4 regions of the Rhizobium sp. 01N424 genome follow, and region 3 is predicted to be linked to each of the others. Evidence: predicted binding sites of a transcription regulator. Region 3 holds the regulator's gene; each other region holds the start of a gene.
The links. Region 3 encodes PhoB, which activates phosphate uptake and scavenging genes when phosphate is short. Its sites were predicted from a motif close to TGTCATNNANCTGTCAT; they were not measured.
Positions count from the first base shown of each region.

Region 1 (7,417 bases), on a different contig from region 3:
CCTTGAAATGCCGGGTGAAATGCGCCTGGTCCGCAAAGCCGCATTCGAGCGCGATCTCCGCCGGCTGTTCGCCTGCCTGCAGCTTGCGCCGGGCGATCCTGACGCGGACATCTGTGAGGAAGGCATGCGGCGTGATGTGGAATTCCTTGCGGAAGGCGCGGATCAGATGCGCACGGCTGAGCCCGGCGATAGCGGCCAGTTCTTCGAGAACGATATCGCTTTCATATTGCTCCACCAGATAGTCGCGCGCCCGGCGAACCGCCGATCGTTCGGCGCTATCGACGGGAATGATGATCGAACCGCCATGCAGGCGGAACATCGCATCCAGCACCAGGAACATGCCCTGCCCGGTCTCCAGCGCGCCGGCCCCCGTCTCCAGTGTCCGATGCGCCTCCAGAAAGGCATTGGCGAGCTTTGGATCATGGAGGATCTGCTTGCCGAAGGCCGGTGTGCCGTGGAAGGCCCGGCCGGTCACGTCCTCAAGAATTTCCCGGAACAGTGCCATGTCAGGATAGATCATCCGGTAGCGGTAACCGCCATCCGTCGGCGCACCGTCATGCGTCTCGCCGGGATTGATCAGGTAGAGATCGCCGGGACCGGATGCCTCGCGCGCACCACGGATCGTGGCGATCTGGCTGCCGCTCTCGATGGCGCCGATGCTGAAAGTATCATGCGCATGCGGCGCAAACTCGTGGGTCAGGAAGGTCGCGCTCAGGCATTCCATGCCGTCGAAGCGCCGGTCGCGCCAGAAGCGGGTCGTCTCCGCCCCGGCGAGCGGCATGGCAACAGTCGCCTGTTCCTGGGAAATATTCTGCATCGCGCCGATATAGCAGTTTTCCGCAGCCGCTTCTTGAACAAAAGTGATCAGGCGATCTTGCGGGCGCTGACCTTGCCCATCGGATGCAGCGAATGAACGCGGAACGGCCCGCCCATGCCCTCTTCCATCATCAGCGCGATATTGGAGATGGCGATCGGCTCCGCCAGCACCGGCTCGAAGATGCCGCGCAGCGCCTGTTCGATGCGCGGCATGTCGACAACATTGACTGGCCCGGTCACCGGCATGTGGAACCGGTATTCGTCCATCACATAGGGGTTGCCCCAGCGGTGTAGATTCGTGAACTGCGCCGCCGACAAGCCGTCGGGATCACTCCGCTCGATATCGGCTTCCGAAAGCGGCGCCCGGAAGCCATCGAAATGCTGAACGATCGACGATGCGAGATAGCGGACATTCTCGCATGGCAACGTCGGAACCAGGCTGTAATAGTTTCCGAGCCGCGCCACTTCGATGCGCGGCACGCTGAACGGCTGGAACGTGCCAGAAAAGCGCATCAATTCCCGCAATAGTTGCGCTTCAGATACCTCCGCGGAGAGGTGGAACGGCGCCTTCAGCACGCCATGAAAGCCATAGCGGCGCGGCACGGCCGTGTGGAAGGCAATTTCGTGAATGCCGAGACCGCGAACGGCCGGCGGCTCCAGCATCTCGCCCGAAAAAACGTTTCGGCCAAGCCAATTGGCCGCCACATGGCTGAGCGGATCGCTCGGCGAAGGCGTGAAGCAAATGGCATAGCGCATGCGATTTCCTCCATCTGAGAATGCGGCGCACGGCCGAATCCGGCGCCGTCGATGCGCAAGCAGATAGGTGATTTGCATGACAGAATAACGAAATATACTCTGGACGAATTCACGTTTAGCGTGAAGCGGCCGTGATATGGCTCGAAAGCGCGAAGCTTTCAGGCAGGTCGAAGGAGAGCTTTTCGCCTGCAATTGGTGCAACGACAGCTTCGGCAAGCCGATGCGCCAGGCCGAAGCTGACCTTGAAACCGCCGGTCAGCGCATGAAGATGCGGATGAAGCGGGTGCGGCCCCACCATCGGATCGCGATGGATCGCTTTCGGCCGCAGCCCCGCCCAATGCTCGATAACGGGCGCATCACGGAGGACCGGCGCCATCTCGCGCGCAGCGGTAATGAGCGGATCGAGTAGCGCATCTGTGGACAACGGTTCCGCAAAGCTGTTCTCGCTGGTACTGCCGACCGCGACATGCCCGCCCTCATGCGCGACGATATAGAGCCCGTCGCGGAAGATCGTCGGCATTGCTGGGTCGATATCGGCCTTCAGCAGCGCCGCCTGCCCCTTCACCGGTTGCCCGAGCGGTTGCGGCAAATCGGGCGTGAAGCGCTCGAGGATTGGGAACGAGCCATGCCCGACGGCAATGATGCAATCACCGAAGCTGATCCTCCGGCCGCCGATCCCGGCTGTCCGCGCCCCTGTATCAAGGCTGTCGAGCGCCGCCGCCTCCAGAAGCCGAACATGCTTCGCCCGCATCAGGAACGCCCGGAGCACGGCGATCAGCGCGCGCGGCGCCACCCGGCCGGCCAGCGTATCGTGCACGAAGCCGTTCTCGCCCGCGGCCGCGTCGATCCAGCCCTGAACAGGTGGTGCATCGCTGACATTCCAATGAAACGCTCGTTCCTGCTGATGCCAGTTGGTTTCGGCATCGGCGGAATGACGGAGCGCAATGGTCTTCAGATGCGGCTTCGGCAGCGGGATAAGACGGCCGGAGCGCCGGTAGCCGGCCGAAAGCCCGGTTTCCGCCTCAAGCGCCGCAATCTCGCTTTCAAGGCTGACCAGCGCATCGAACTGGAACTGCTTCTTGGCATTCCATTTGTCCGGCATATGCGGCATCAGCGCGCCGAGCAGACCGCCGCTAGCACCCTGCCCGATCGTTCCTGCATCGATCAGCAACGTATCGATACCCAGCCGCTCGGCGTGAACCGCCGCCCACAGGCCCATGATGCCGCCGCCGGCGATCAGGAGATCGGCGGATTGACCGGAGAGAAGAGCCGGACTATCGGCTTGTGGCATGACAGATATCGATCCCGATCAGATTGGCAGCAAAAGCCAGCCGCTCGAATGGCGAGACGGCGATATGCCCTATTCGCAGGCCTTTGGCGACCACTTTTATTGTCAGACCGACGGCCGCCTCGAATGCGGCCACGTCTTCCTCTCGGGCAACGGCCTGCCGGAACGCTGGGCTAAAAAGCAGAGTTTCCAGATCGGCGAACTCGGCTTTGGCACAGGCCTGAACTTCGCCGAGACCTGGCGGCAGTGGAAGCTGCATCGCGCGGACGGCCAGCATCTGCACTTTATGTCCTTCGAGCTTTATCCGATGCAGCGCGACGAGATTTTCCGCGCCCTGTCGCACTGGCCCGAGATCGATGCCGAGCGCGATGGACTGACGTCCGCCTGGCCGGATGCACCAACCGGCATCGTCAGCCTCGATCTCGATCCACAAACGCGCCTCAGCGTGGTCTGCGGTGCTGCGTTAGACGGCGTGAAGGCTGCCGAGCCAAACTTCGATGCCTGGTATCTCGATGGCTTCGCGCCATCGCGCAATGGCGACATGTGGTCGGAAGAGCTGATGCGGCTGGTCTGCGAGAAGACGGTTCCGGGCGGCAGCTTCGCCACTTATGCGGCGGCGGGATTCGTCCGGCGCAATCTTGTCGCTGCAGGCTTTGCCGTCGAGCGCCGCAAGGGTTTTGCGGGAAAGCGCGAAATGCTCTGCGGCACCAAGGGCCTATAGGCCCGAGCGGCCCGGCACCGGCTCGGTCTTGCCGAGCCATAGCTGGATCTTCTCCTCCAGCAGTTCCGGGCTGATCGGCTTCGACATGTAGTCATCCATCCCGGCATCGAGGCAAAGCTCGCGGTCGCTTTCCAGCGCATGCGCGGTGACGCCGATGATCGGGACGCGATGCCCTTGGCCGCGCTCGCGCAGGCGGATCGCCCGCGTCGCATCGTGGCCGTTCAGGACGGGCATCGACACATCCATCATGATGATGCGCGGCGAATGCGTCTCCCAGGCATTGACCGCTTCCTGGCCGTTGTTGACCACGAGGAAGCTGAGATTGGTGCCCTGCAGGATCTGCGTGAAAACGATCTGGTTGACCTCGTTATCTTCGGCCACCAGCACATCGACGAACTCGGCCTTGCGCCGAGGCTCTTCGCGCACAGGTTCCTCGAACTCCGGCTCCTTGAGTTGCGCTTCCGCCTGCAGCCGTGCGAGCTCGGTTTCCGAAGCCTGCTTGACGCGCTTGGCCCGCACGACCTCGACGATCGTGCCGCGCAGCAGGTTGGCTCGCGCCGGCTTCATCAGGTGCGCCTGGCCGTTCAGCGCCGCGAACTCCTTCTCGGAGCCCGAAATATCCATCGACGTCAAGAAGATGATCGGCAGGTTCTCGAACCGCGGATCGGCGCGCAGCCGGCGCGCCACTTCGGCTCCATTCATGCGCGGCATGTGATAGTCGAGCACCAGCGCATCGACCTCGACGCCCACCTGATATGCGGCCTCCAGAATGGCAATCCCCGTCGCCCCGCTTTCGGCCGCCACGCCGTCGAAGCCCCAGAGCGTCAGCTGCTCGCTGAGAATCGCGCGGTTCACCTCGTTGTCGTCGATGACGAGAATGCGCGCGCCGCGCACATTGACCGGCAGCGGCTTGGGATCGAGCTTGGCGGCGGCGACCGCGAACGGTAGGTTGACGGTGAAGACCGAACCCTTGCCGGCTTCGCTCTCGGCATGGATATAGCCGCCGAAGAGATCGACGAGACCGGCGGTGATGGCCAGCCCGAGACCAGTTCCCTCATGGCGCCGCGTCGAGGAAGAGTCGACCTGCGAGAATTTGTCGAACACCGATTGCAGCTTTTCGGCCGGAATGCCGATGCCGGTATCCTCGATCCGGAGCTCGACCATCACCTCACCATCCGATCCCTGCCGGAACCCGATATCGACGAAGACATGGCCCTTCTCGGTGAATTTCACGGCGTTGCCGACCAGATTGGTGACGACCTGCCGGAACCGCCCGGCATCGCCGATGACCGCGGCAGGCAGGTTGGGATCAGCGCGGACCAGAAGTTCCAGATCCTTCTCCGCCGCCTGCGACGACAGGAGCGTTGCGACGTCCTCGACCGCCTCGACGAGATCGAACGACGCCTTGCGCAGCTTCATCTGCCCGGCATCGATCTTCGAGAAGTCGAGAATGTCGTTGATGATCGTCAACAGCGCATTGCCGGATTTGACGATGATATCGATGAAGGTCTTCTGCCGCGCATCGAGATCGGTCTTCGCCATCAGCTCGGCCATGCCGAGAACGCCGTTCATCGGCGTGCGGATCTCGTGGCTCATATTGGCGAGGAATTCCGATTTGGCGCGGTCGGCGGCTTCGGCGCGCGACAAGAGCCGCTGCAGCTCGCCTTCGCGCTGCTTCATCTCGGTGACGTCGGTGAACAACGCGATCCAGTGGCCGCGTTCGCTGATCGTCGCCTCCATGTTCACCCAGCGCTCGCCGAGGATATGGAAGACGGTGATGATCGGCTCACGCGCGGCGATGGAACTGCGCCAGTAGTGCAGCGTATCGGCGGCCGAACCGTTGAAATCGCCGCGCTCGGCGCAGAAATTGAAGAGATCGATCCAGCCACGCCCTGCGGCGAGATATTCGGCAGGGATCTGCAGCACCGGCGCCAGCGCCTCATTAGATAGCTGGATGATGCCATCCTGGACGATCGCCAGCCCCTGCGGCATCGCCCGCGTTGCATCGCGCATCAATTCGCCGAGCGTCTCGATCGCCGCCCGTGCGTCATGCACTTCCTGCTCGCGCTGGCGGATCGTGCTGATATCCGAATAGGTCAGCAGGATGCGGTCGTCGGAAATCCGCCGGCTGTCGAAGATGATCGACTTGCCGCCCGACCAGTTGAGCTCCACCGGCTCCGGATCGCCCTCGGCGGTGAAATGGTGGCGCCGCGATTCCAGCACTTCCTCTGGCGTCTGGCTGTAGCCATAGCGCCCGAGTTCGTGATTGCGGCGGATCACATCGAGAAATGGCCGGCCGTCGAAACGGTCCTCGATCGGCAGATCGCTGATCGTATAGAACTCGTCGTTGACGTAGAGAATATCGAGCTTGTTATCGAGGATCAGCACGCCGACCGGCAGCGAGCGCAGGATGCTTTCGATATCCCGGTGCAGTACTTCTGCGTGCTGCTGGGAATTGATGATCTCAGCTTCGCGCTCCTTAAGCGGCGAGATATCCGAGAAGGAGCCAACGACGTAAAACTTGCCGTCAGGGGTCTGCACCCGGTTGACGCGCGACAGGATGGGGTAGGATTTGCCGTCGGTGCTCGGTACGCGGCCTTCGATCTCCGTCAGCGAACCGTTCTTCAGCGCCAGCATATTCTCTTCGTAGATGCCGCGTCCGCTCTCTTCGCCGAACATCTCGAATTCGGTGAGGCCGAGCACCTTCGAGCGCTCGTGCCCGGTGAAGGTCTCGTAATACTGGTTGGCATAGACGAGCCGGTGGGCCTCGTCGCGCACGAAAGCGGCGACCGGCAGATCCTCCATGATCGTGCGCAGAAGATCGAGTTCGGCAACGCTTTCGTGCCAGCCCTTTTCGCTGGGCGGCCGCGCACCGCCGCGATAGGCGGAATTGACGACTAGCGGGCGGCCATCGGCGGCAAAGACGCCGATCGGGTGATCGAGCGTTTCGAGGGCGGTACGCACCCGCTCGAAATCGGCCAGCAGCGCCTGATCCGGCCCGGTGGAAACAGCGCGGCGGGGCTGCGGCCGCTTCTCGAAGATGCCGAGCACATAGGCCCGGTCTTCCGACGGCATGAAACTTTCGATCTGCACGCGCTCGTGGCCTTGCCCCGGCCGGTCGAAGCAGATGGCATTTTCCTCGGTACGGAAGACCAGCGCCCGGCGCTCCTTGTCCTCGCGCTCCTCTTCCTCGGGGCGATCATGCACCTCGCGGCTGCGGCGGCCGATGAAATCCGAGATCTCCATGCCGAAGAAGCGCGCATAGGCTTCGTTGACGGCAACGTAGCGAAGCTCGCTATTCTTGACATAAGCAGGGGTATCCAGATCCGCGATCCGGCTGCATGCCAGTTCCAGAAGGTTACCTGCCGATGTCAAAAAGCGTCCACTCCCGCTGTGAATGAAATATTCACGACTGCAACCATAATGCCAAGCCGCTTAACAAGCTTTTAACCATAAAATCTTAGCGCGCGAGCACCGGGCGCCAAAAGCGATGTTAAAGTTGAATCAGAAGACCAGCCGGACGTCTCATCTATTTGCCATTGCTTATTCTTTTCCGGCTGCTTGGTTGCCCCGGCGCCCTTGAGATCATGGAGAAAATTTAATCCCGCAGGCGCTTGCGCCACCATCAACGTGCCGCGATCGGGGCGGATTCTGGGACCGGCTTCAAGACAAGCCTTGTCCATGAAAGGAATTCGACATGTCCGTTCTTCATAAGACCATGGCGGCGGGCCTGATTGCGCTGATCGTTGCCGGCGCCACCCTCGCCACCACAGGAACCGCAAACGCCCGCGGCGGCAACGCCTTCTGGGGTGGTGTTGCCGGAGGCGTCGTTGGCG
Region 1 is NZ_JBFTRK010000002.1:546,710-554,126, forward strand. Features, by position in the region: gene AC1DNK_RS08425 (AraC family transcriptional regulator) at 1-817, opposite strand, end outside; gene AC1DNK_RS08430 (DUF1045 domain-containing protein) at 865-1,572, opposite strand; gene AC1DNK_RS08435 (NAD(P)/FAD-dependent oxidoreductase) at 1,688-2,863, opposite strand; gene mnmC2 (tRNA (5-methylaminomethyl-2-thiouridine)(34)-methyltransferase MnmC2) at 2,862-3,581, shown strand; gene AC1DNK_RS08445 (response regulator) at 3,576-6,956, opposite strand; gene AC1DNK_RS08450 (hypothetical protein) at 7,279-7,417, shown strand, end outside.
Region 1: a site for PhoB is predicted at 1,649-1,665, ahead of AC1DNK_RS08430 (DUF1045 domain-containing protein). Genes of this name have one in related genera too.

Region 2 (7,417 bases), on a different contig from region 3:
GAAGTCGGAAAGCGGGCGGATGCGCAGGCCGTAGCGTTGCAGGCGGGTTTCGATGACCTGCGGACGGCCGATCAGGATCGGTTCGGCAATGCCTTCTTCGATGAGAACCTGAGCGGCGCGGAGCACGCGTTCGTCTTCACCTTCGGAGAAGATCACCCGCTTCTTTTCGGCGGCTTTGGCGGCCGTGAAGATCGGCTTCATGATGAAGCCGGAGCGGAAGACGAAGCGGTTCAGCTGGTCGAGATAGGCGTCGAAATCGGTGATCGGACGGCGTGCGACGCCGCTCTCGGCCGCTGCCTTGGCGACAGCAGGCGCGATGCGCAGGATCAGGCGCGGATCGAAGGGCGAAGGGATCAGGTAGTTCGGTCCGAAGATCGGCGTTTCGCCGGAATAGGCGCGGGCGGCGACATCGGACGGCTCTTCACGGGCGAGGCCAGCGATGGCGCGGACGGCTGCCATCTTCATCGCTTCGTTGATCTCCTCGGCGCCGCAATCCAGCGCGCCGCGGAAGATAAAGGGGAAGCAGAGAACGTTGTTGACCTGGTTCGGGAAGTCCGAGCGTCCGGTGCAGATCATCGCGTCCGGCCGGGCGGCACGGGCGAGTTCCGGCATGATCTCCGGCGTCGGGTTGGCGAGCGCCATGATCAGCGGCTTTTCGGCCATCTGCTCGAGCAGTTCCGGCTTCAGAACGCCGGCAGCAGAGAGGCCGAGGAACACATCGGCGCCGCCGATGTTTTCGGCGAGCGTGCGGGTATCGCTCTTCTGCGCGTAGACGGCTTTCCATTGGTCCATCAGCACGTTGCGGTCCTCGTAGACGAGGCCTTCGATATCGTGGACCCAGATGTTCTCGCGCTTGGCGCCGAGTTCGACGAGCAGATTGAGACAGGCGAGCGCCGCAGCACCAGCGCCAGACGTGACGATCTTGACGTTGCTGATCGACTTGCCGGCCAGTTCCAGGCCGTTGAGGATGGCGGCGGCGACGATGATCGCGGTGCCGTGCTGGTCGTCATGGAAGACGGGAATGCGCATCTTTGCGCGCAGCTGCTGTTCGATCTCGAAGCATTCCGGCGCCTTGATGTCTTCGAGGTTGATGCCGCCGAAGGTCGGCTCCAGCGAGGCGACGGTCGAGACCATCTGCTCGACGGTCGAGGCATCGACCTCGATATCGAAGACGTCGATATTGGCAAATTTCTTGAAGAGAACGGCCTTGCCTTCCATCACCGGCTTGGAGGCGAGAGGGCCGATATTGCCGAGGCCGAGAACGGCGGTGCCGTTAGAAATGACGGCGACCAGATTGGCGCGCGAGGTGTAGTCGGCGGCCGTCTCCGGATCGTCGCGGATCGCGAGACACGGCGCGGCGACACCAGGCGAATAGGCAAGCGCCAGATCGCGCTGGTTGCCGAGCGGCTTGGTCGCCTGAATTTCGAGTTTGCCGGGGCGGGGATAGCGGTGGAAGAACAGCGCCTGTTCGTCAAGAGTTCCACCTGTCAGGTTCTTCTCCGTCTTGGATTTGTCCTGATTATCCATTGCCTTCTCCAATACCGCAGTCATGTCGTTTGAAGCCTTCTCCATACAACAATCGGTGCGGCGGGACAGCGGGAATTTGAGGTTGAAAGCGGAAAACTCTCATGCCCGGGGCATGCGTCAAACAACCGCGCTGTCATCTTCCTGAAACACGAGTCTGATTTTGGAAGGCCAGATGAACGATGGGGCACGGGCAGGATGCCTGTGATGGATTACATGGATACGCGACACTTCCGTACGCTCTTCATTTCCGATGTGCATCTCGGTTCCAAGGCTGCCAAGGCCGACTTCCTGATCGACTTTCTGCGACACCACGAGGCAGACACGATCGTCCTCGTCGGCGATATCGTCGATGGCTGGCGCCTGAAGCGCAGCTGGTACTGGCCGCAGGTCTGCAACGACGTCATCCAGAAGCTGCTGCGCCAGGCGCGCAAGGGTACGCGCGTCGTCTACATTCCCGGTAATCACGACGAATTTCTCCGCGACTTCCCGGGCATGCATTTCGGCGGCATCGAAGTGGCCGAGCGGATGATGCACGAGGGCGCCGACGGCAAGAAATATCTGGTGCTGCATGGCGACGAATTCGACGTCGTCGTCCGCAATGCCCGCCTGCTCGCCTATCTCGGCGACTGGGCCTATGACATGGCGATCCGCATCAATATCGTTCTGGCCGCCATCCGGCGCCGCATGGGCATGCCTTATTGGTCGTTCTCGGCCTGGGCCAAGCTTCAGGTCAAGCATGCCGTCAACTTCATCGGCGAGTTCCAGCGCGTCGTCGCCGACGAGGCCCGCAAGTGCGGCGCCGACGGCGTCATCTGCGGTCATATCCACCATGCTGTCATCGAGGAGATGGACGGCGTGCGCTACATCAATACCGGCGACTGGGTCGAGAGCTGCACGGCGATTGCCGAGCATGAGGACGGCACTTTCGAACTGATCACCTGGAATGCGATCGCCAGCAGCGAGCCGGTGACTTTGAAGCTGACGCACCAGCCCGAGCGCGCGCCGCAGGCTGCCTGATTTTCAACCCGCCATATTGCAAGACATTTAGCCGTTGCCTCCGGGCAACGGCCCTATTTATTTTTTAGAACGTTTCAAATGGGCTATTTCTCGCCATAGTCGCCCCTAGGTTGATGTGTTAGGCAGCGCACAGTTTCCTGCAGGTTCACCATGATTCCCGCCCAGAATGCCTCTGCCGATGAGGGGGCTCCGCCGCGTTTCCGGCTGCTCAGCGCCCTGTCTTACTGCGCCCCGCTGATCGTCAACGGTGTCGCGCTTCCATTCTTCCCTGTCTGGCTTGCTGTTCACAAATTCACCGATCATGAGATCGGTGTCATCCTTGCCGTGCCTATGGTCGTGCGCGTCCTCGTGGCACCTGTCGTAGCGATGTATGCCGACCGGATGAAGGAGCGCGCCGATGTGCTCCTATGGTCTGGCGGGCTGTCGCTGCTGACGGCGATCGCACTTTACTGGACGACGAGCTTCTGGCCGGTGCTGATAGTCTACAGCGTCCAGGGCGCCACCTTTGCGCCCTATGTGCCGATCGTCGAATCGATCGTCATTTCGGGCGTCCGGCGCTGGGGGCTGGATTACGGATCGATGCGCGTCTGGGGATCGATCGCCTTCATCGTCTCGACGATGATCGGTGGCGAAATGATCGGCGTGTGGGGTGGCGATATGGTGCTGCCGGTCATGATCTTCGGCTTTGCGATGACCATGGCGATGGCGATCTACTGTCCGCGTATCGGCCCGACGCGGCGCCGCAATACGCCTGTCGATCTGCAGCAGGCAACAGGCAGCTCGCTGCGTCAGCCGCATCTGCTGGTGCTGCTCTGGGGCGTGGCGATCCAGCAGTCCAGCCACGCGCTGCTCTATGCCTTCGCATCCATCTATTGGCATCAGCTCGGCTTCACCGGCACGCAGGTCGGTATTCTCTGGAGTGCCGGCGTCGCCTCCGAGGTGCTGGTGTTCTTCGTCTCGAAGCATCTCAGCCGCCGCTTCAATGCCTGGACGCTGATCCGCTTCGGCTGCGCCATGTGCATCTGCCGCTGGATCCTGTTCCCGATGCATTGGGACTTTGCCGGCTTCTTCTTCCTGCAATGTTTCCATTCCTGCACCTATGCCTTCGTGCATACGGGGGTGCAGCGGCGGATCGTGGCTTCGGTGCAGGCGACGCAGGAATCCTCGGCGCAGGGCGCCTATTTCTTCTACAACGGCATGTTCCTGGGCCTGATGACGCTCGCTTCAGGCTATCTGTATGCCTGGCTCGGCCTCGCCAGCTACTATGTCATGGCGCTGGTCGCGGCCATCGGCATGGCGCTGGTGTTCGTCGCCTATTACCTTCAGCCCCAAAGCTCTTTGTCCGGCGGGAAGACGAGGGAAGCTTCGTAGCGCAGGCCGGGCTCACGATCCCTGGCGAGCAGCAAGGGTCCGTCGAGATCGACGAATTCGGCATCCTGCGCCAGCAGCACGGCCGGCGCCATGGCGAGCGATGTGCCGACCATGCAGCCGAGCATGATCTGGAAGCCCAGCCGCTGCGCCTCGCGCTTCATCGCCAGTGCCTCCGTGAGACCGCCTGTCTTGTCGAGCTTGATGTTGATCGCATCGTAACGGTCGCGGAGGCTGGCGAGATCGCCGGTGTGATGGACGCTCTCGTCGGCGCAGACGATGACGGGCCGCTTGATCACCGCGAGCATCTCGTCCTTGCCGGCCGGTAGCGGCTGCTCGACGAGTGCGATGTTCATTTCGGCGGAGATCCGCAGATGGTGCTCCAGCGCCGCTTCGGGCCAGCCTTCATTCGCGTCGAGGACGATCATGCTGTTCGGGGCGGCGGTACGAACGGCGCGGATGCGGCTTTCGTCATCGCCGGTGCCGACCTTGACTTTCAGCAGCGCGCGTCCGGCATGTTCCCGCGCCTGTGCCGCCATCACCTCGGGTTCGCCGAGCGAAATGGTGTAGGCAGTCGTCAACGGCTTCGCCGCCGCAAGGCCGATGGCGGCGGCGACGTTGGCACCGGTCAGCTTGGCCTCCAGATCCCAAAGGGCGCAATCGACGGCATTGCGGGCAGCACCAGGCGCCATCGCCGACTGCAGGTCATCTCTTGAAATACCGGCCTCGATCAACGGCCGTGCCGCTTCGATCTGTGCCTCGACACTTTCCATCGTCTCGCCGTAGCGGCGATAGGGCACGCATTCGCCCCAACCGATTCTGCCATTTTCCCTCAGCGTGACGCTGATCACCTCCGCGGAGGTCTTTGCGCCGCGCGATATCGTGAAAGTGCCCGCGATCGGGAATGAATTCATTTGGATTTCGAGGGACCGTGGCATATTTGCAATCCTGAAAGCATGGAAATTCTGCGGGTCTTGGGTATATTAACCCGCCGGGCGTGAGCAATGCTTCGCGAGTCGGCAATGTCGCCGCAAGCCCTGAAAGACACAAGCATTTTGAAGCCCGAGCCCAGCAAAGCCGCCTCACTCCACGTGGACGACCAAGCCGACGGCTCCGGGCGATTGGTGCGTCTCGAAGGCAATTGGCGCAGCGGCAACATCCACACCGTTCTCAAGGATTTCGAAGCGCTGTCTCGCGGTAACGGCGACCTGACGCTCGATCTTTCCGATGTCACCGATATCGATACTGCGGGCGTCTGGTTGCTGGTGCGGCTGAAGCTCGAAGAGGAGGCCGCCGGCCGTCAGGTGCATTTCGAGGGCACCAATCAGCATATCGACGAGATGATCGAGGAATTCTCGCAGCGGCCGGAAAAGCAGGAAGCCGAACCCGCGAAGAAGCGATCGCTCCCCGAGAGGATTTTTGCGCCTATCGGCAAGATGGCCTACGATCTGTGGGATAATTTTGCGGCAGCGATGTATATTCTCGGTTCCGCAGTGCGCGGTGCGCAGATGAAGTTCGGCCGCGGCAGCGGCGTTTCGCCGGCCTCGATCGTCAACCAGATAGATCATATGGGCGTTCGCGCCGTGCCGATCATCCTGCTGATGTCGTTCCTGATCGGCGCGATCATCGCGCAGCAGGGAGCCTTCCAGCTTCGCTATTTCGGCGCCGAGGTCTTCGTCGTCGATCTCGTCGGCATTCTGCAGCTTCGCGAAATCGGCGTGCTCTTGACGGCGATCATGATCGCAGGCCGCTCGGGCAGCGCGATCACCGCCGAAATCGGCTCGATGAAGATGCGCGAAGAGGTCGATGCGCTGAAGGTCATGGGCCTCAACCCGGTCGGCGTGCTGATCTTTCCGCGTCTGGTGGCGCTGACCGTTGCGCTGCCACTGCTGACCGTGCTCGCCAATTTCGCATCGCTGCTTGGGGCTGCGACCGTTGCCTGGGCCTATTCCGGCATCACCTTCGCCACCTTCACGTCGCGCCTCCACGAGGCGGTGACGCTGTCCACCGTGCTTGCCGGGATGATCAAAGCGCCCTTCATGGCGCTGGTTATCGGCATTGTCGCCGCCGTCGAAGGGCTTAAGGTCGGCGGTAGTGCCGAATCGCTCGGCCAGCATGTGACGGCTGCGGTCGTTAAGGCGATTTTCGTTGTCATCCTCATGGACGGGCTTTTCGCCATCTTCTATGCGGCCATCAATTTCTAGGGTTTGAGCGTGAACGAGCAACAGACGGAAACGGGCGGAGAAAAAGAGCGGGACATCGTGCTTTCGGCACGCGATGTCACGGTCGGATTCGGCTCGAAGATCGTCCTCGATAAGCTGAACCTCGATATCTACCGCGGCGAGATCCTCGGCTTCGTCGGCGCTTCCGGTACCGGCAAGTCGGTGCTGATGCGCACGATCCTGCGTCTTTTGCCGCGCCGTTCGGGATCGATCGAGATCCTCGGTCAGAATTTCGACGAACTGAACGAGAGCGAGCGCAACTCGCTCGACATGCGCCTCGGCGTTCTCTTCCAGCAGGGCGCGCTGTTCTCGTCGCTGACCGTCAAGGAGAACATCCAGGTTCCGATGCGCGAATATCTGGATCTGCCGAAGTCATTGATGGACGAGCTGGCGCATCTGAAGATCAAGCTGGTGGGACTGGCTGCGGACGCTGCCGACAAGTATCCGTCCGAACTGTCTGGCGGCATGATCAAGCGCGCGGCGCTTGCTCGCGCCTTGGCGCTCGATCCGGACCTCGTCTTCCTCGATGAGCCGACATCGGGTCTCGATCCTATCGGTGCTGCCGAATTTGACGATCTCATTGCCAGGCTGCGCGATACGCTGGGGCTCACCGTCTACATGGTGACCCACGACCTCGACAGCCTGTTTTCCGTCTGCGACCGTATTGCCGTGCTTGGAAAGAAGCGGGTAATGGTGGAAGGGACGATCGACGACATGCTGGCCTACGATGATCCGTGGGTTCAGTCCTATTTCAAGGGCAAGCGCGCACGCTCGATCGTGCCGCAGGAAGAGACTGTCGGCGCCTCGCGCGCGGGCAGTCACGACAGCCGCGGGAAGTGACCGGAGACGATGGAAACCAAAGCGAACTATACGATTGTCGGCATCTTCACCGTTCTGGTGATCGCAGCGGCGTTCGGCTTCGTCTACTGGATGGCGGAATATGGCCGCAGCGGCCCGATGGCCGAGCTTGTCGTGCGTATTCCCGGATCGGCCAACGGCCTCAGCGTCGGTTCGCCGGTGCGCTTCAACGGCATTCAGGTCGGCTCGGTGAAGTCGCTGTCGATCGATGCCGACGATCCGCAATATTCGCTGGCCTTCACCGAAGTGCGCGTCGATGCGCCGATCTACCCTTCGACCAAAGCGATCCTTGAAATCCAGGGTCTGACCGGTGCTGCCTATATCGAAATGTCGGGCGGCAAGGTGGGAGAAGAGAACATTCTCCAGAAGTCGATCGATTCAGGCAAGCGTGCGGTGATCGTCGCCGACCAGTCGAGCGTGACCAA
Region 2 is NZ_JBFTRK010000008.1:184,667-192,083, reverse strand. Features, by position in the region: gene AC1DNK_RS20390 (NADP-dependent malic enzyme) at 1-1,527, opposite strand, end outside; gene AC1DNK_RS20385 (UDP-2,3-diacylglucosamine diphosphatase) at 1,741-2,544, shown strand; gene AC1DNK_RS20380 (MFS transporter) at 2,695-3,915, shown strand; gene dgcA (N-acetyl-D-Glu racemase DgcA) at 3,867-4,850, opposite strand; gene AC1DNK_RS20370 (MlaE family lipid ABC transporter permease subunit) at 4,935-6,116, shown strand; gene AC1DNK_RS20365 (ABC transporter ATP-binding protein) at 6,126-6,974, shown strand; gene AC1DNK_RS20360 (MlaD family protein) at 6,984-7,417, shown strand, end outside.
Region 2: a site for PhoB is predicted at 1,659-1,675, ahead of AC1DNK_RS20385 (UDP-2,3-diacylglucosamine diphosphatase). Genes of this name have one in related genera too.

Region 3 (7,417 bases):
CGAGATACCCGCCTTCTCCCTGGATTCGCCCGGCCTTCTCAGAGTGCTGAACTGACCGTCATTCGGCCGGCTGCAGCTCTGCCGGCTCGAAACGATAGGTGGTCGAGCAGAATTCACAGGTGACGGCGATCTCACCGTTTTCCTGGCTGGCCTCGATCTCCTCCGCCGAAAAGCCCTTCAGAACGCCGCCGATCTTTTCACGCGAACAGCTGCAGCGGTCGTAGACCTGCTTGGCCTCGAAAACCCGCACGCCGCGCTCGTGGAACAGGCGATAGAGCAGCCGCTCGGTTCCGACCAGCGGATCCGTCAGCTCGTCGGCGTCGATGGTCTCGACCATGGCGCGGGCTTCTGCCCAGGCATCGTCTTCCTTGACGCCCGCCGCGAGCTCGTCGCCATCCCCGCCATGCAGGTCCGGCTGGCGCATGCGCTCGGGCGCTTCCGGCAGGAACTGAGCGACAAGCCCCCCTGCCCGCCAGCGATGCCGCGGTTTGCCGCTGCTGTCGCGGTCGAGAAGTTCGGCAGCCGCCAGACGGACACGCGTCGGGATCTGCTCCGACTGCCGAAAATAGACACCGGCGATATCCTCGAGCGAGGTACCGTCGAGTTCGACGATGCCCTGATAGGGCTGGCTAAACTTACCCTGATCGATGGTGAAGGCCAGCACGCCCTTGCCGAGCAGCTGTTCGGGTTCGGTCTGCCCGGCGGCGATCGCCTGATCGAGCAGCGCCTGATCGAAGCGTGCATAGGCGCGTACGTTCTCGGGTGTGGCAAAATCGGCAACAAGCAGGTCGACCGGGCCATCGCCCTTGGTCTGCACCGTGAACTTGCCCTCGAATTTCAGCGACGTGCCGAGCAGAACCGTCAGGACCACGACTTCGGCCAGAAGCCGGGCGACGGGTGCGGGATAGTGGTGGCGCTCAAGGATGGCGTCGAGCATCGGGCCGAGCTGGACGGCGCGGCCACGCACATCCAGGCCTTCAACCTGAAATGGGACGACGTGATCATCGCCGGCGAAATGAAGCTCGTTGAGAGCGGCGGCTGTGTCTGCCATGGTCTTACTCCTAGTCGTCAGAGCGGTAGACCAAGCTGTCTTCCCGCTCGCGCGGCCACCAGGCCATCAGGCCGGATGTGGCGTCCAATATGGTTCAGATCGCGCCCAGGCACCATGCAAGAATCGATTTCTGCGCATGAAGACGGTTTTCCGCTTCATCGAAGACCACGGATTGCGGGCCATCGATCACTTCGTCCGTCACTTCCTCACCACGATGGGCCGGCAGGCAATGCATGAACAATGCATCCTTGCCTGCTTTCGCCATCAAAGCCTGATTGACCTGATAGGGCTGGAAGACGTTGTGACCGCGAGCCCGATGTTCCTGATTCATGGAGACCCAGGTATCGGTTACCACGCAATCGGCGCCTTCGACCGCACGGTCGGCATCATGGCTGAGCATGATTTCGGCGCCCTCATTGCGGGCCCAGTTCAGATAGTGATCCTTCGGCTCGGAACCAAGGGGCACCGCCATGTTCATGCGGTAGCCGAAACGGGCAGCCCCTTCGACCAGCGAATGCAGCACGTTGTTGCCGTCGCCGGTCCAGGCAACGGTCTTGCCTTTGATCGGGCCACGGTGCTCTTCGAAGGTCATGATATCGGCCATGATCTGGCAGGGATGCGTATCGTCGGTCAGCGCATTGATGACGGGCACTGTGGCGTGTTCGGCAAGCTCCAGCATGCGGTGATGCTCGGTGGTGCGGATCATGATCGCGTCGACGTAGCGCGACAGAACCTTGGCTGTGTCGCCGATCGTCTCGGCGCGGCCGAGCTGCATCTCGGTGCCCGACAGGAACAGCGTCTCACCGCCCAGCTGGCGCATGCCGACGTCGAAGGAGACGCGCGTCCGGGTGGAAGGCTTTTCGAAGATCATCGCCAGCATCTTGCCGGCCAGCGGCTTATCGCCCTTGCCTGCTTTGAACGCCTGCTTGCGCAGCATCGCGTCGTCCATGATGACGCGCAGATCGGCAGAGCTCATCGCCGAAAGATCGAGGAAGTGTTTGGGGGAAGCCATGTCGTCCTTACCTGTTTGCCCCGGAAGGCATCTATCCGTTCAAGCCGTCTTCTTGGCCTTCGATGCGCGAATGCTTTCGGCAGCCTGCTCGATGCGGGCCAGACCCTCGCGGGCTTCCTCCGCCGTGACGACCAAAGGCGGCAGCAGACGCACAACGTTGTCGCCGGCGGGTACGCCAAGCAGATGCGCACCGCGGATGGCAGCCAGAAGTTCGGTCGAGGGCACAGCGGCCTTGATACCAAGCAGCAGACCCTCGCCGCGGATATCCTCGATCACGTCCGGATAGCGGTCCTTGAGCGATGCCAGGCCCTGGCGGAAGACCAGAGCGACGTCACGGACATGCTGGAGGAAGCCTTCGGCAAGGACGATGTCGAGCACAGCGCCGCCGACGGCCATGGCCAGCGGATTGCCGCCATAGGTCGAGCCGTGGGTGCCGGCCTTCATGCCGGACGCAGCTTCCGCCGTTGCCAGGCAGGCGCCGAGAGGGAAGCCGCCACCGATACCCTTGGCGACAGCCATGATGTCAGGGGTCACGCCGGACCACTCATAGGCAAAGAACTTGCCGGTACGGCCGACGCCCGTCTGGACCTCGTCGAGAATGAGCAGCAGGCCCTTCTCGTCGCAGAGCGCGCGCAGCGCCTTCATGAACTCAGTGGTCACCGGGCGAATGCCACCCTCGCCCTGAACCGGCTCGATCAGAATGCCTGCGGTCGCATCGGTGATTGCGGCGCGCACAGCGTCGATATCGCCAAAGGGCACCTGGTCGAAGCCAGGGGCCTTGGGGCCGAAACCTTCGAGATACTTCTCTTGCCCGCCGGCAGCGATCGTCGCCAGCGTCCGGCCGTGGAAGGCGCCTTCGAAGGTGATGATATGGAAACGCTCGGGATGGCCCTTCGAATACTGATAGCGGCGTGCGGTCTTGATCGCGCATTCGAGGGCTTCCGCGCCGGAATTGGTGAAGAACACCTTGTCGGCGAAAGTCGCCTCCGTCAGCCGCCTGGCGAGTTGTTCCTGACCGGGGATTTCATAGATGTTGGACAGGTGCCAGACCTTGTCGGCCTGCGCCTTCAGGGTATCCACGACATGCGGATTGCTGTGGCCGACCGAGGTCACAGCAACGCCGGCACCGAAATCCAGATATCGTTCGCCGCTTTCGGTAATCAGCCACACGCCCTCACCTCGCTCGAACCGCAATGGGGCACGAGAATAGGTATCATATAGCGGCGCGGCTTCAGCCATGGCGCGGTCTCCTGTCAGCGTTACGGGCAACCGGACTCCGGCTAAAAAACCAGGTCCGAAAAATTAAAAATGCCGCCTTTCGGCGGCGACTGGCACTATTTACTTTTCGCACTGCAATGTCAACAAAACTGCGGCTTTCGTGGCTTCTGAGAGACGCTCAAGCAATGTCGCGTTTTATCAACAGCTAATGTTGCAGAAATGACTCTCAGGGGAAGCAAGTTGGGGAAAACCCCGAATTCGATTCATCCGGATTCCTGCGACTCTTGTCACGGAGTCAGCCTCACACTAGGTTAAAACTCAATTACTAGACTGCATGCGGCGGAACTAGTCACCAAAATTAGTCAAGCGTTTCTTGTGCCGGATTCGTCCGGGGCAAACAGTGAGGGATTCTGCCTTCGCAACGCTTAAACGGCGGAGACACAGGGCATGAACTGGACAGACGAGCGGGTCGAGAAACTCAAGAAACTGTGGTCCGAAGGGCTGAGCGCGAGCCAGATCGCTGCCCAGCTTGGCGGCGTCAGCCGTAACGCCGTTATCGGCAAGGTTCACCGTCTGGCGCTGCCGGGCCGTGCGAAGGCCGGCGGCAACGCCACGGCTGCCCGCGCTCCCAAGCGTACGGCGGCAGCACCCCGCGCCCCAACCTACGCATCGCGTCTGGCGACGACCCGTACGGTCACCCGCCAGCAGGGCGCGACGATGCTGAAGGAAGAGATCGAGATCGACGTCATGGAGGAGATGGAATACCGTCCCGCCAAGAACGTGATCGTCCCGATTTCCCGCCGTCTCGGCCTGACGGAGCTCACCGAGCGCACCTGCAAGTGGCCGGTCGGCGATCCCTTGAAGGACGATTTCCACTTCTGCGGCTGCGAAAGCCCGGATTCTTCGCCTTACTGCACCTACCACCAGCGCCTGGCCTACCAGCCGGTCAACGAGCGCCGCAGGGCAGCAGCGCGAGCAAACTGAGCCGGGTAAGCACAAACGAAAAACGGGCCTTACGGCCCGTTTTTTTGTGTCTCAATTCCGAAAGCTCAAGCTTCCATCGAATATCCAGCGCCGCGAACGGTGCGGATGACATCCTGCATATTGGAGAAGTTCAGCGCCTTGCGCAGACGGCCGACATGGACATCGACGGTGCGCTCGTCGACATAGATGTCGTGACCCCAGACGCCATCCAGAAGCTGCGAGCGCGAGAAGACGCGGCCGGGAGAGGCCATCAGGAATTCCAGCAGGCGAAACTCGGTCGGGCCGAGACGCACTTCGCGGGTCTTGCGATGAACGCGGTGCGTCTCGCGGTCGAGTTCGATATCGCCGCACTTCAGCACGGTCGAGAGAACTTCGGGCTTGGCGCGGCGCAGCATCGCCTTGACGCGAGCGACGAGCTCGGGCGTCGAGAACGGCTTGACGACATAGTCGTCGGCGCCGGTCGAGAGGCCGCGAACGCGTTCACTTTCCTCGCCGCGCGCCGTCAGCATGATGATCGGCAGGCGCTCGGTCTCCGGGCGCATGCGCAGCCGGCGGCAAAGCTCGATGCCTGATACGCCAGGCAGCATCCAATCAAGGATAAGAAGGTCCGGCGTCCGCTCCTGAAGGCGGATTTCCGCCTCATCGCCGCGCAGGATGGTGTCGACCTCGAAACCTTCGGCTTCGAGATTGTAACGAAGAAGCACGCTCAGTGCTTCTTCGTCTTCAACGACTGCAACTCTCGGGATCATTCTGTTCTGTCTCCTGAGGCCCGGTCCGGATATTATTCCGTGACCGCGCCGACGGTGTTGGCGGTGTCGTCCTTCGGACGCTCGCCCTCCGGCTGGGCGCCGGTCGCCATGTAGTAGATGGTTTCTGCGATGTTGGTGGCATGGTCGCCGATGCGTTCGATGTTCTTGGCACAGAACAAGAGATGCGTGCAGCTGGTGATGTTGCGCGGATCTTCCATCATGTAGGTCAGGAGCTCGCGGAACAGCGAGGTGTACATCGCGTCGATTTCCTCGTCGCGCTCGCGGATCGACTTCGCCTTGTCGGCGGCGCGCGTCGTGTAAACGTCGAGCACTTCCTTGAGCTGGACGAGCGCCAGTTCGGAGAGATGCTCCAGGCCGCGGCCGAGCTTGCGCGGAACGCCGGTGCTCTGCACGGCGATGACGCGCTTGGCGGTGTTCTTGCCGAGATCGCCGACGCGCTCGAGGTCGGCGGCGATGCGGATCGACCCCATGATCTCGCGCAGGTCCGACGCCATCGGCTGGCGGCGGGCGATGGTGACGATCGCCTTGTCGTTGATCTCGCGCTCGGCGTGATCGAGGATCACGTCGTCGGAGATGACCTTCTGCGCCAGTGCGCCGTCGCCATTGACCAGCGCGCGCACAGCGTCGGAGACCATCTGTTCCGCCAGACCGCCCATCTCGGAGATGCGGCGGGTCAGAAACTTCAGATCTTCGTCATATGCTGAAAAGATATGTGTCGATGCCATGGGAAATGTCCTTGAGTGTCTCTATCGGAAGTCGTGACGCCAAAGATCAGCCGAAGCGGCCCATGATGTAGTCCTGGGTACGCGGATCGTCCGGATTGGTGAACATCTTGTCGGTATCGTTCTCCTCGACGAGATTGCCGAGGTGGAACATGGCGGTGCGCTGCGAGACGCGGGCTGCCTGCTGCATGGAGTGCGTCACGATGACGATCGTGTAGCTTTCGCGCAGCTCGTGGATCAGCTCCTCGACCTTTGCAGTGGCGATCGGGTCGAGCGCCGAGCAAGGCTCGTCCATGAGGATGACTTCAGGGCTGACGGCGACGGCGCGGGCGATGCAGAGACGCTGCTGCTGGCCGCCAGACAGGCCGGTGCCGGATTCATGCACGCGGTCCTTGACCTCGTTCCAGAGGCCGGCACGCTGAAGGCTGGTCTCGACGATCTGGTCCATGTCGGCTTTCGACTTGGCGAGACCGTGAATGCGCGGGCCGTAGGCGACGTTTTCATAGATCGTCTTCGGGAACGGGTTCGGCTTCTGGAACACCATGCCGACGCGGGCGCGAAGTTCGACGACGTCAATATCCGGATCGTAGATATCATCGCCATCGAGCGTGATCTTGCCGGTGACGCGGCAATTGTCGATCGTATCGTTCATGCGGTTCAGGCTGCGCAGGAAAGTGGACTTGCCGCAGCCGGACGGGCCGATGAGCGCAGTCACGGTGTTTTCGCGGATGTTCAGCTTGACGTCGAAGAGAGCGCGCTTTTCGCCGTAATAGACGGAAACGTCCTGGCCGATCATCTTGTAAGGGATGCTGTTCATCTTCTGGTCCAGAGCCTTCTCAACTGCTGCTTCTGTCAACATGTTCATGGGTTTCTACTCCGTTTACCAGCGGCGCTCAAAGCGACGGCGCAAGAGGATGGCTCCGATGTTCATGACAATCAGGAACAGGAGCAGGACGATGATGGCACCCGAGGTACGCTCCACGAAGGCGCGTTCGGCTTCGTTGGCCCACATATAGACCTGGACCGGAAGTGCCGTGGACGGATCGAGCGGCGTGGTCGGCGCATTGGCAACGAAGGCGACCATGCCGATCAGCAGAAGCGGCGCGGTTTCGCCGAGCGCATGCGCAAGGCCGATGATGGTACCGGTCAGGATGCCCGGCATGGCAAGCGGCAGAACGTGGTGGAACACCATCTGCATCTTCGATGCGCCGAGACCGAGAGCGGCCGAGCGGATCGACGGCGGTACGGCACGCAACGCAGCACGCGTGGCGATAATGATGGTCGGCAGGGTCATCAGCGTCAGCACCAGGCCACCGACCAGCGACGCGGAACGCGGCAGACCCATGAAGTTGATGAAGACGGAGAGGCCGAGCAGACCGTAAACGATCGACGGAACGGCAGCGAGGTTGTTGATGTTGACCTCGATCAGATCGGTCAGCTTGTTCTTCGGCGCAAACTCCTCGAGATAGATCGAGGCGGCGACACCGATCGGCAGAGCAAGAACCAGAACGATCAGCATCAGGTAGAGCGAGCCGATGAGCGCAACGCCCAGACCTGCTGCTTCCGGACGGCTGGAATTGCCATTGACGAACAGGCCTGTGTTGAACTGCTTGAAGAGAGCACCGCTCGCCTTAAGCTCGTTCATCCAGCCGACCTGCTT
Region 3 is NZ_JBFTRK010000001.1:389,560-396,976, reverse strand. Features, by position in the region: gene apaG (Co2+/Mg2+ efflux protein ApaG) at 1-55, shown strand, start outside; gene AC1DNK_RS02045 (Hsp33 family molecular chaperone) at 59-1,051, opposite strand; gene argF (ornithine carbamoyltransferase) at 1,146-2,063, opposite strand; gene AC1DNK_RS02035 (acetylornithine transaminase) at 2,103-3,302, opposite strand; gene AC1DNK_RS02030 (GcrA family cell cycle regulator) at 3,729-4,265, shown strand; gene phoB (phosphate regulon transcriptional regulator PhoB) at 4,331-5,014, opposite strand; gene phoU (phosphate signaling complex protein PhoU) at 5,047-5,760, opposite strand; gene pstB (phosphate ABC transporter ATP-binding protein PstB) at 5,807-6,622, opposite strand; gene pstA (phosphate ABC transporter permease PstA) at 6,638-7,417, opposite strand, start outside.

Region 4 (7,417 bases), 330 kb from region 3:
GATATCGCCCGTTCGATGTCTGCCCTTTCGGCGCGCGTTGCCGTGGTGCCTGGGCGTAACGTCATCGGTATCGAACTGCCGAACCAGACGCGCGAAACGGTCTATTTCCGCGAAATGATCGAAAGCCAGGATTTCGCCAAGAGCAGCTACAAGCTGGCACTCGGCCTCGGCAAGACGATCGGCGGCGAACCTGTCATCGCCGAGCTCGCGAAGATGCCGCATCTGCTCGTTGCCGGCACCACCGGTTCGGGCAAGTCCGTTGCCATAAACACCATGATCCTGTCGCTGCTCTATCGCATGTCGCCGGAACAGTGCCGCCTGATCATGGTCGATCCGAAGATGCTGGAGCTGTCCGTCTATGACGGTATACCGCACCTGCTGACCCCCGTCGTGACCGATCCCAAGAAGGCCGTGATGGCGCTGAAATGGGCGGTCCGCGAGATGGAAGAGCGCTATCGCAAGATGTCGCGTCTCGGTGTGCGCAATATCGACGGCTATAACGGCCGCGTCGCACAGGCCCGCGAAAAGGACGAGACCATCCACATCATGGTCCCCGTCGGCTTCGACAAGGGCACTGGCGCGCCGATAGAGGAACAGCAGGAGCTGGACCTGACGCCGATGCCTTACATCGTGGTCATCGTCGATGAGATGGCCGACCTGATGATGGTCGCCGGCAAGGATATCGAAGGCGCGATCCAGCGTCTGGCACAGATGGCGCGTGCCGCGGGTATCCACCTGATCATGGCGACGCAGCGCCCCTCGGTCGATGTCATCACCGGCACGATCAAGGCGAACTTCCCGACCCGCATCTCCTTCCAGGTGACGTCGAAGATCGACAGCCGCACCATTCTCGGCGAGCAGGGTGCGGAGCAGCTGCTCGGCCAAGGCGATATGCTGCACATGCAGGGTGGCGGCCGCATCGCCCGCGTCCACGGTCCCTTCGTCTCCGATCTCGAGGTCGAAAAGGTCGTGGCACACCTGAAGACGCAGGGCCGTCCGGAATATCTGGATACGGTCACGGCGGGCGACGAAGAAGAAGAGGAAGCCGAAGACAGCGCCGTCTTCGACAAGAGCGCCATGGGCGCCGAGGATGGCGACGAGCTCTATCAGCAGGCGGTCAAGGTCGTACTGCGTGACAAGAAGTGCTCGACCTCCTACATCCAGCGCCGCCTCGGCATCGGCTACAACCGCGCCGCATCGCTGGTGGAACGCATGGAAAAGGAAGGCCTCGTCGGCCCGGCAAACCATGTCGGCAAGCGTGAAATCGTCTCGGCGCGGGGCGAGGGCGAGTAGGTATGCGGCTGCAGCGCCGGTTTAACGGCGCTGCAATTCAGCGAGGCGCACCGTCTCGCAGACAAACTCCGTCTTTCCGCCGGTATAATAACCCCAGTCGTCCTTTGCCTCGCCCATCAGCCGCAGCTTCAGCGCGGCATAGGCGGCCGCCCTTTCGGGATGTGTCCTGAGATAATCGCGAAACAGGATGCGGTCGCGCAGCACGTGGTTCTCCAACGTGCAAAGATATAGCCGCGCCCCATAGGTCTTGCCGCTCGTGAACGTCCAGCTCTGATCGTTATACTTGTCGCCGTGATAGGTGTAACCGGGCACCGCCTGCATCCGCTCGACGGCCGTGGCGACGATATCCAGATCTGCAAAGGCTGCATGCAGATCGATCTTCGGCTTTGCCGCCAGTCCGCGAACGGATGTGCTGCCGACATGGTGGAACACCGGTGCCAACCCGGCGAACACCGGCGCGAGTTCGGCGCTCACCTGCGCAAAGAGATCCGGCCAACTGTCATCGTAGGGTAGGACGACGATGGCCATGGGATCTCCTTCGATCAGCCCACTTCCGCGAGGAAGCCGTTCAGCGTATCGACGATCTTGCGTTCGGCCTCGGCCAGCGTCCCGCTATTGTCGAGATCGGTGACGTCGTAGTCGCCGCGAACCGTCAGCGAGCCGCGGGCGAGACGGGCCATGATGTCTTCATGGGTTTCGCGGCCGCGGGCTTCAAGTCGGCCTGCGAGCACCTCAGGCCGGGCCGTGACGTTGATCACCTTGAGACGCGGGAAGGCGGCCTGGAAGTGGTGCAAGGCTGAGCGTGATCCGTTGGCGATGACCAGGTGTCCCTTGCCGAGCGCCACGGAGACCTCGGCCGGAATGCCGTATTTCAGGCCATGCGCTTCCCACCAGACGGCGAAGCTGCCGGATTGCTCCATCGAGGCAAAGCCGGCATCCGAGACGGAAAGATGGTCCTCGCCGCCGGCATCGCCATCACGGGTGATGACGCGGCGGACGAAATGCACGTCGGGACGGCTGCCGAAATGCTGGGCAGCGACGGCGATCAGCGTATCCTTGCCGGCGCCGCTCGGGCCGACAACGACGACCATGATGCCGCGTTCACTGCCGGGAACGGCGTGAGGTTCGTGCGACGGGATCATGCGACACGGCGTCCTTCGCGCCAGACGGAACGGGTGACCGGCACGCCTTCGTCACGGAAGACGCGCACCAGATCGGCGCGCAGCCCGGTGGCGATCCGGCCGCGGTCGTCGAGGCTGACGGTGCGGGCCGGCGTCGATGTGACCATGGCAATCGCCTTCGGCAGCGAAATGGATTCAACCTCATCGGCGATGATGAAGGGCGCATAGAGCATGCTGAGCGGCACATAGTCGGAAGACAGCACATCCAGAACGCCGCGCTCGGCCAGATCGCGGGCGGCGATATTGCCGGAATGCGACTTGCCGCGCACGATGTTCGGCGCGCCCATCAGGACGCTCATGCCGTGCTCGTGCGATGCCTTGGCAGCGTCGAAGCTCGTCGGGAACTCGGCAAGGCGCACGCCGTTCTCGATCGCCTCGTCCACATGATCGAGCGTCGCGTCGTCGTGGCTGGCAATCGTGATGCCGCGTTCCTTGCAGATCTTGGAAATGGCGATGCGGTGGGGCGTGGAGTTGCGGGCGGATTCGGCAAGCCGCTTCTCGATGAACTTGGCAAACACCTCGTCGGAGAGGCCGCGCTTCTTCTGATAATAGAAGATGTACTGGTCCATGGTCTGGAACTGCCGCTGGCCGGGGGCGTGGTCCATCAGCGAGACGAGACGGACATAGGGGTCGTTCTCGAAGTCGGCGAAATGCTCCATGACGTTGTCGGCCGAGACCTCGCAGCGCAGATGCAGCAGATGCTCGGCCCGCAGGCGGCCTTCCTGCTCGGCCTTCTGGATGGCGTCGGCCATGTCGCGCATCTCGCCGCGATCGAAGCCGCCATCCTCGTCCGCGCCCATGCGCAGGCAGTCGAAGACGGTGGTGATGCCGGAGGTGACGATCTGCGCATCATGCGCCTGGATCGCTGCCGTCTTGTGCCAGCGCAGGCCGGGGCGTGGCGAATAGTGGCCTTCGAGGTGGTCGGTATGCAGTTCGACGAGGCCGGGGAGCAGGTAGTCGCCCTCGAAGTCCTCGCCATAGGCCGAGTTGCCCTCGGAAATGTCGGCGATCTTGCCGTCGCGGATCAGCAGCGAGCCGTGAAGGATGTCATCCTCGAGAATGATGCGGGCGTTGGAAAGCACGGTCTCTTTTGTCATTGCATCGTCTTTCAGCGTTTGGTGCCGGTAAACGGCAAAAGGCTATGAACCTTGAAATCGGCGCCGCGTGTCTCCTCGGTGAAGACGGCGATGCCGGAAATGGAAAGCGGACGTCCGGTGAAAGCGCCAAAACGCCGCTCCAGGATCGATTTCATCAGCGCCGAGCGCTCGTCCGGAACCTGGCCGGTCAGTGTCATGTGGAAGCCGAAATCGTCCATGACATAGGGGTAGCCCCAGCGCATCAGATTGGCTCTCTGGCTTTCCGTCAGCTTCTCCGGCTTGCGCCTGGCAATATCGGCCTCGGACAGGGCGGCACGCAGCGGCTCGAAGGACTTTACCACGCTTGCGGCAAAATCCTGAAGCGGCGGATGCAGCGAGCCGGGCACGAGTGCGAAGAACCGGCCAAGCTGGCCGAGCACCAGTTCGGGGATTTCGAAGGCAGGTGTGCGGGCCGCGAAGTCCTCGACCACGGCCATCAGGTCGCTCTCGGTGACAGAGGAGGCAAGCGCGAATGGCGCCTTGATCGTCGCGTGGAAGCCGTAGCGGCGCGGGTCTGCTGTCAGCGCCAGTTGCTCTTCGGCAGGAAGCCTCGCCTCTTCGGGAGCCGGGTAAGTTTCGCCGGAAAACGCATCGCGGCCGAGCCATTCGGCAGCCGCCCGCGTCAGGAAATCATCCTGCGGCGGCGTGAAATAGAGAGCGTATCGCAAAGGTCTTGTCCCGGGAAAACGTCAGAAACAGGGGTCGTAATCTCAGTGATTTGACCGCGGACTGCAAGCTCGTTCCCGGCTAAAAGATTTCCGTGACAGAATGATGATGACGCCGTGGCGCCATAATCTTTTTAATGCGTCTTGCTGCCCATCAGCCGGTGGCGAAGCGCGTTCGAGGCCATGTCGAATAGGAAGACGACGATCAGGATCAGGATGACCATATAAGCGACGTTCTCCCAGTTGGAGTTCGTGCGCATCGCTTCCCAGAGCTTCAGGCCGATACCGCCGGCACCGACGGCGCCGATGATCGTCGCGCCGCGGACATTCGATTCCCACTGGTAGAGCGTCTGGCTGACGATGACGGGGACGATCTGCGGGATGATGCCGTAGCGATGCACGAGCATCGTCGAGGCACCGGTCGATTTGATGCCTTCGCGCGGCTTGTTGTCGATATTCTCGAGGCCTTCCGAATAGAGCTTTCCAAGCGTGCCCGTCTCCGTCAGGAAGATGGCGCCGGAACCGGCAAGCGGCCCCGGGCCGAAAGCACGGGTCAGGAACAGCGCCCAGATCAGCATGTCGACCGAGCGCAGGAAGTCGAAGAAGCGCTTCAGCACTTGGTTCAGCAGCCGGTTCGGCGTGATGTTGCGCGCCGCCAGGAAAGCCAGCGGGAACGCCACCAGCGAGCCGAGCAGGGTGCCGAGGAAGGCCATGACAATGGTCTGGAAAAGCTTGGTCCAGACGTCGCCGTGCTGCCAGGCCGAATTGTTCCAGATATTGTCGAAGGCAAGCGAGATGTTCGACTGGCTGGGGTCGAGGCGCGGGCCCGATACGATCAGGCTCAGAACTTCGGCGGCCGGCTTGTCGAAGAAAGGGGAATGCGTATCGAAGACGAAATTCGCCCAGCCGAGGAAGCGCTTTCGCACCTTCACGCGGTCGGAGGCGATGCTGACGTCACCGGCAAAGCCGAGATCGGCAAGCACGTTGTCGTCATAGACGGTCATCCACGGCGGCACTTCGCCGACGACCTTCGGGGCGCCGGATGAGAGATCGACGGGAACGCTGATGCCATGAGCGTTGACTGTCGTCATTGCCTTGGTGACCACGACCGTGCGGTTCGTGCCGCTGACGAAAACGGTGACGCTGCCGGGTTCGTTCTTCACCCAATCAGGATGCGGATCGTCGCCGAGTGGCGAGAAGCGCGGGTAGCGCGTCTCGATCGAGCCGTCCTCTTGAATGCGGAATTCGGGCTGTACGTCGTAGCTCACCCATTGGCTGAGATAGATGCCGACGCGCTCCCAATGGGCTTCGGCGAGTAGCTTCGGAAGGTCGAAGAACCAGACGGCATAGAGACCATAGAGCAGCGTCGCGATAACGATCAGCAGGGCACCGAACCGCTGGCGGAACGAGCGGTGGAAATATTCGGGATAGCGCGCCTCGATCTCGTGCATCCGGTTTGCGTCGATCACCGTCATGGCGGGCCTCAATGTTGCAGAAGGAAAGCGTGCTCGCCGACCAGACGGCGGCGCAGCCATGCGGAGAACTGATCGACGGCAACAATCGTTACGAAGAGCAACAGCACGAGAGCCACCGTCTTGGCGCCGAAGCCGCGCGAGATCGAAAGCTTCAGCTCCTCGCCGATGCCGCCGCCGCCGACCGCGCCGATGATGGTCGAAGCACGCACGTTGATCTCGAGGCGCAGCAGCGCGTAGGAGGCGAAGTTCGGCATGACCTGCGGCATGGCGGCGAAACGGACGCGCTCCAGCCAGTTGGCGCCGACCGCCTTCATGCCTTCATCCGGTTTCATATCGATGTTTTCGACGACTTCGTAAAACAGCTTGCCGAGCGCGCCGATCGTATGCAGCGACACGGCAATGATCGCGGCCACCGGACCGATCGAAAGGATCGCGGAAAACAGGCCGGCGATGACGATCTCCGGAAAGGCGCGCAGGAATTCCATCACCCGCTTCGAAAACACCCGCAGCGGCCAGTTCCTGGTCAGATTGCGGGCGGCAAAGAAGCTCAGCGGCACCGCGAAGATGAAACCGATGATCGTCGAAACGAGCGCGACGTTGATCGTGATGATCATCAGCTCGAAATATTCAGGAATGTAATAGTCGCCGAAAACATAGACCCGGCCCTTGGCGAAGTTGAACTCCTCACCGCCCTTGTCGTTCGGGCTCGCCAGATCGAACAGCGCGCGCCAGACGTCGTGCCAGTCCTTCGGGATCAGCCAGCTCAGGAAGTCGAAGAGATGCGGAAGGCGGTCGAAGAAGTGACCGGCGTTGCTTTCGTCGGCGAAGCGCACCGAGCTGACGAAGGCGATCAGAAGCAGGATCAGACCGATGCCGGTATAGAGACGGCGGCGCGCCACCATGCGGCCCCAGGCATCGCCAATCTCTCGGCTGCTCTGCTGGGTTTCATGCGTGTGGATCCGGGAATCGGCAAGGGTCATGACGTGTCCGCTTCTTCGCAGGAAAAAGGGCGGCCAATGACGGCCGCCCCCAATGAATGCCAGTCGATCAGCCGCCGATGGCAGCCTTACGAACGTCTACAACGGCGTTGTAGAATTCGTGCGTGACAGGCGCGTAGCCCTTGTAGTCGCCGCCTTCGATGGCGGTGAAGCACTTGTGGTCCTTCTCCGGCAGAGCCGTGAAGAAGGCAGCCAGCTTCTTCTGCCACTCTTCGCCGAGCTCGTTGCGAACGACGAGCGGGCCGTTCGGGATCAGCGGCGAGCGCCAGACTTCGACCAGCTTGTTCGGGTCGACGGCGCCCTTGTCGACTTCCTTGCGGAAGGTGCCCGAGGTGTAGCCGTCCTTGAAATCGCCGAGGCCCGAGGAGTCGTCGACAGCAACGTCGACCTTGCCGTCATAGGCAGCGAGAAGGTTGTTCTCGTGACCGCCGTTGAACTGCGTGGAGGCGAAGAACTGGTCGTTCGGCATGCCCGTGTCCTTCGGGATCTGCGTCAGCGGAACGAGGTAGCCCGAGGTAGAGTCCGGATCGGCGTAGCCGAGCTTCTTGCCCTTGGCGTCGGCGATTGTCTTGATGCCGGAGGACTTCAGTGCGAGACCGATCGAGTAGTAGCCGGTCGAGCCGTCCTTCTGCTGCGTGGTCAGGATCGGGGTAACGGCCTTTGCGTCCT
Region 4 is NZ_JBFTRK010000001.1:63,172-70,588, forward strand. Features, by position in the region: gene AC1DNK_RS00330 (DNA translocase FtsK) at 1-1,293, shown strand, start outside; gene AC1DNK_RS00335 (GrpB family protein) at 1,315-1,821, opposite strand; gene phnN (phosphonate metabolism protein/1,5-bisphosphokinase (PRPP-forming) PhnN) at 1,836-2,435, opposite strand; gene AC1DNK_RS00345 (alpha-D-ribose 1-methylphosphonate 5-triphosphate diphosphatase) at 2,432-3,571, opposite strand; gene AC1DNK_RS00350 (DUF1045 domain-containing protein) at 3,583-4,278, opposite strand; gene phnE (phosphonate ABC transporter, permease protein PhnE) at 4,410-5,750, opposite strand; gene phnE (phosphonate ABC transporter, permease protein PhnE) at 5,759-6,730, opposite strand; gene phnD (phosphonate ABC transporter substrate-binding protein) at 6,798-7,417, opposite strand, start outside.
Region 4: a site for PhoB is predicted at 4,371-4,387, ahead of AC1DNK_RS00350 (DUF1045 domain-containing protein). Genes of this name have one in related genera too.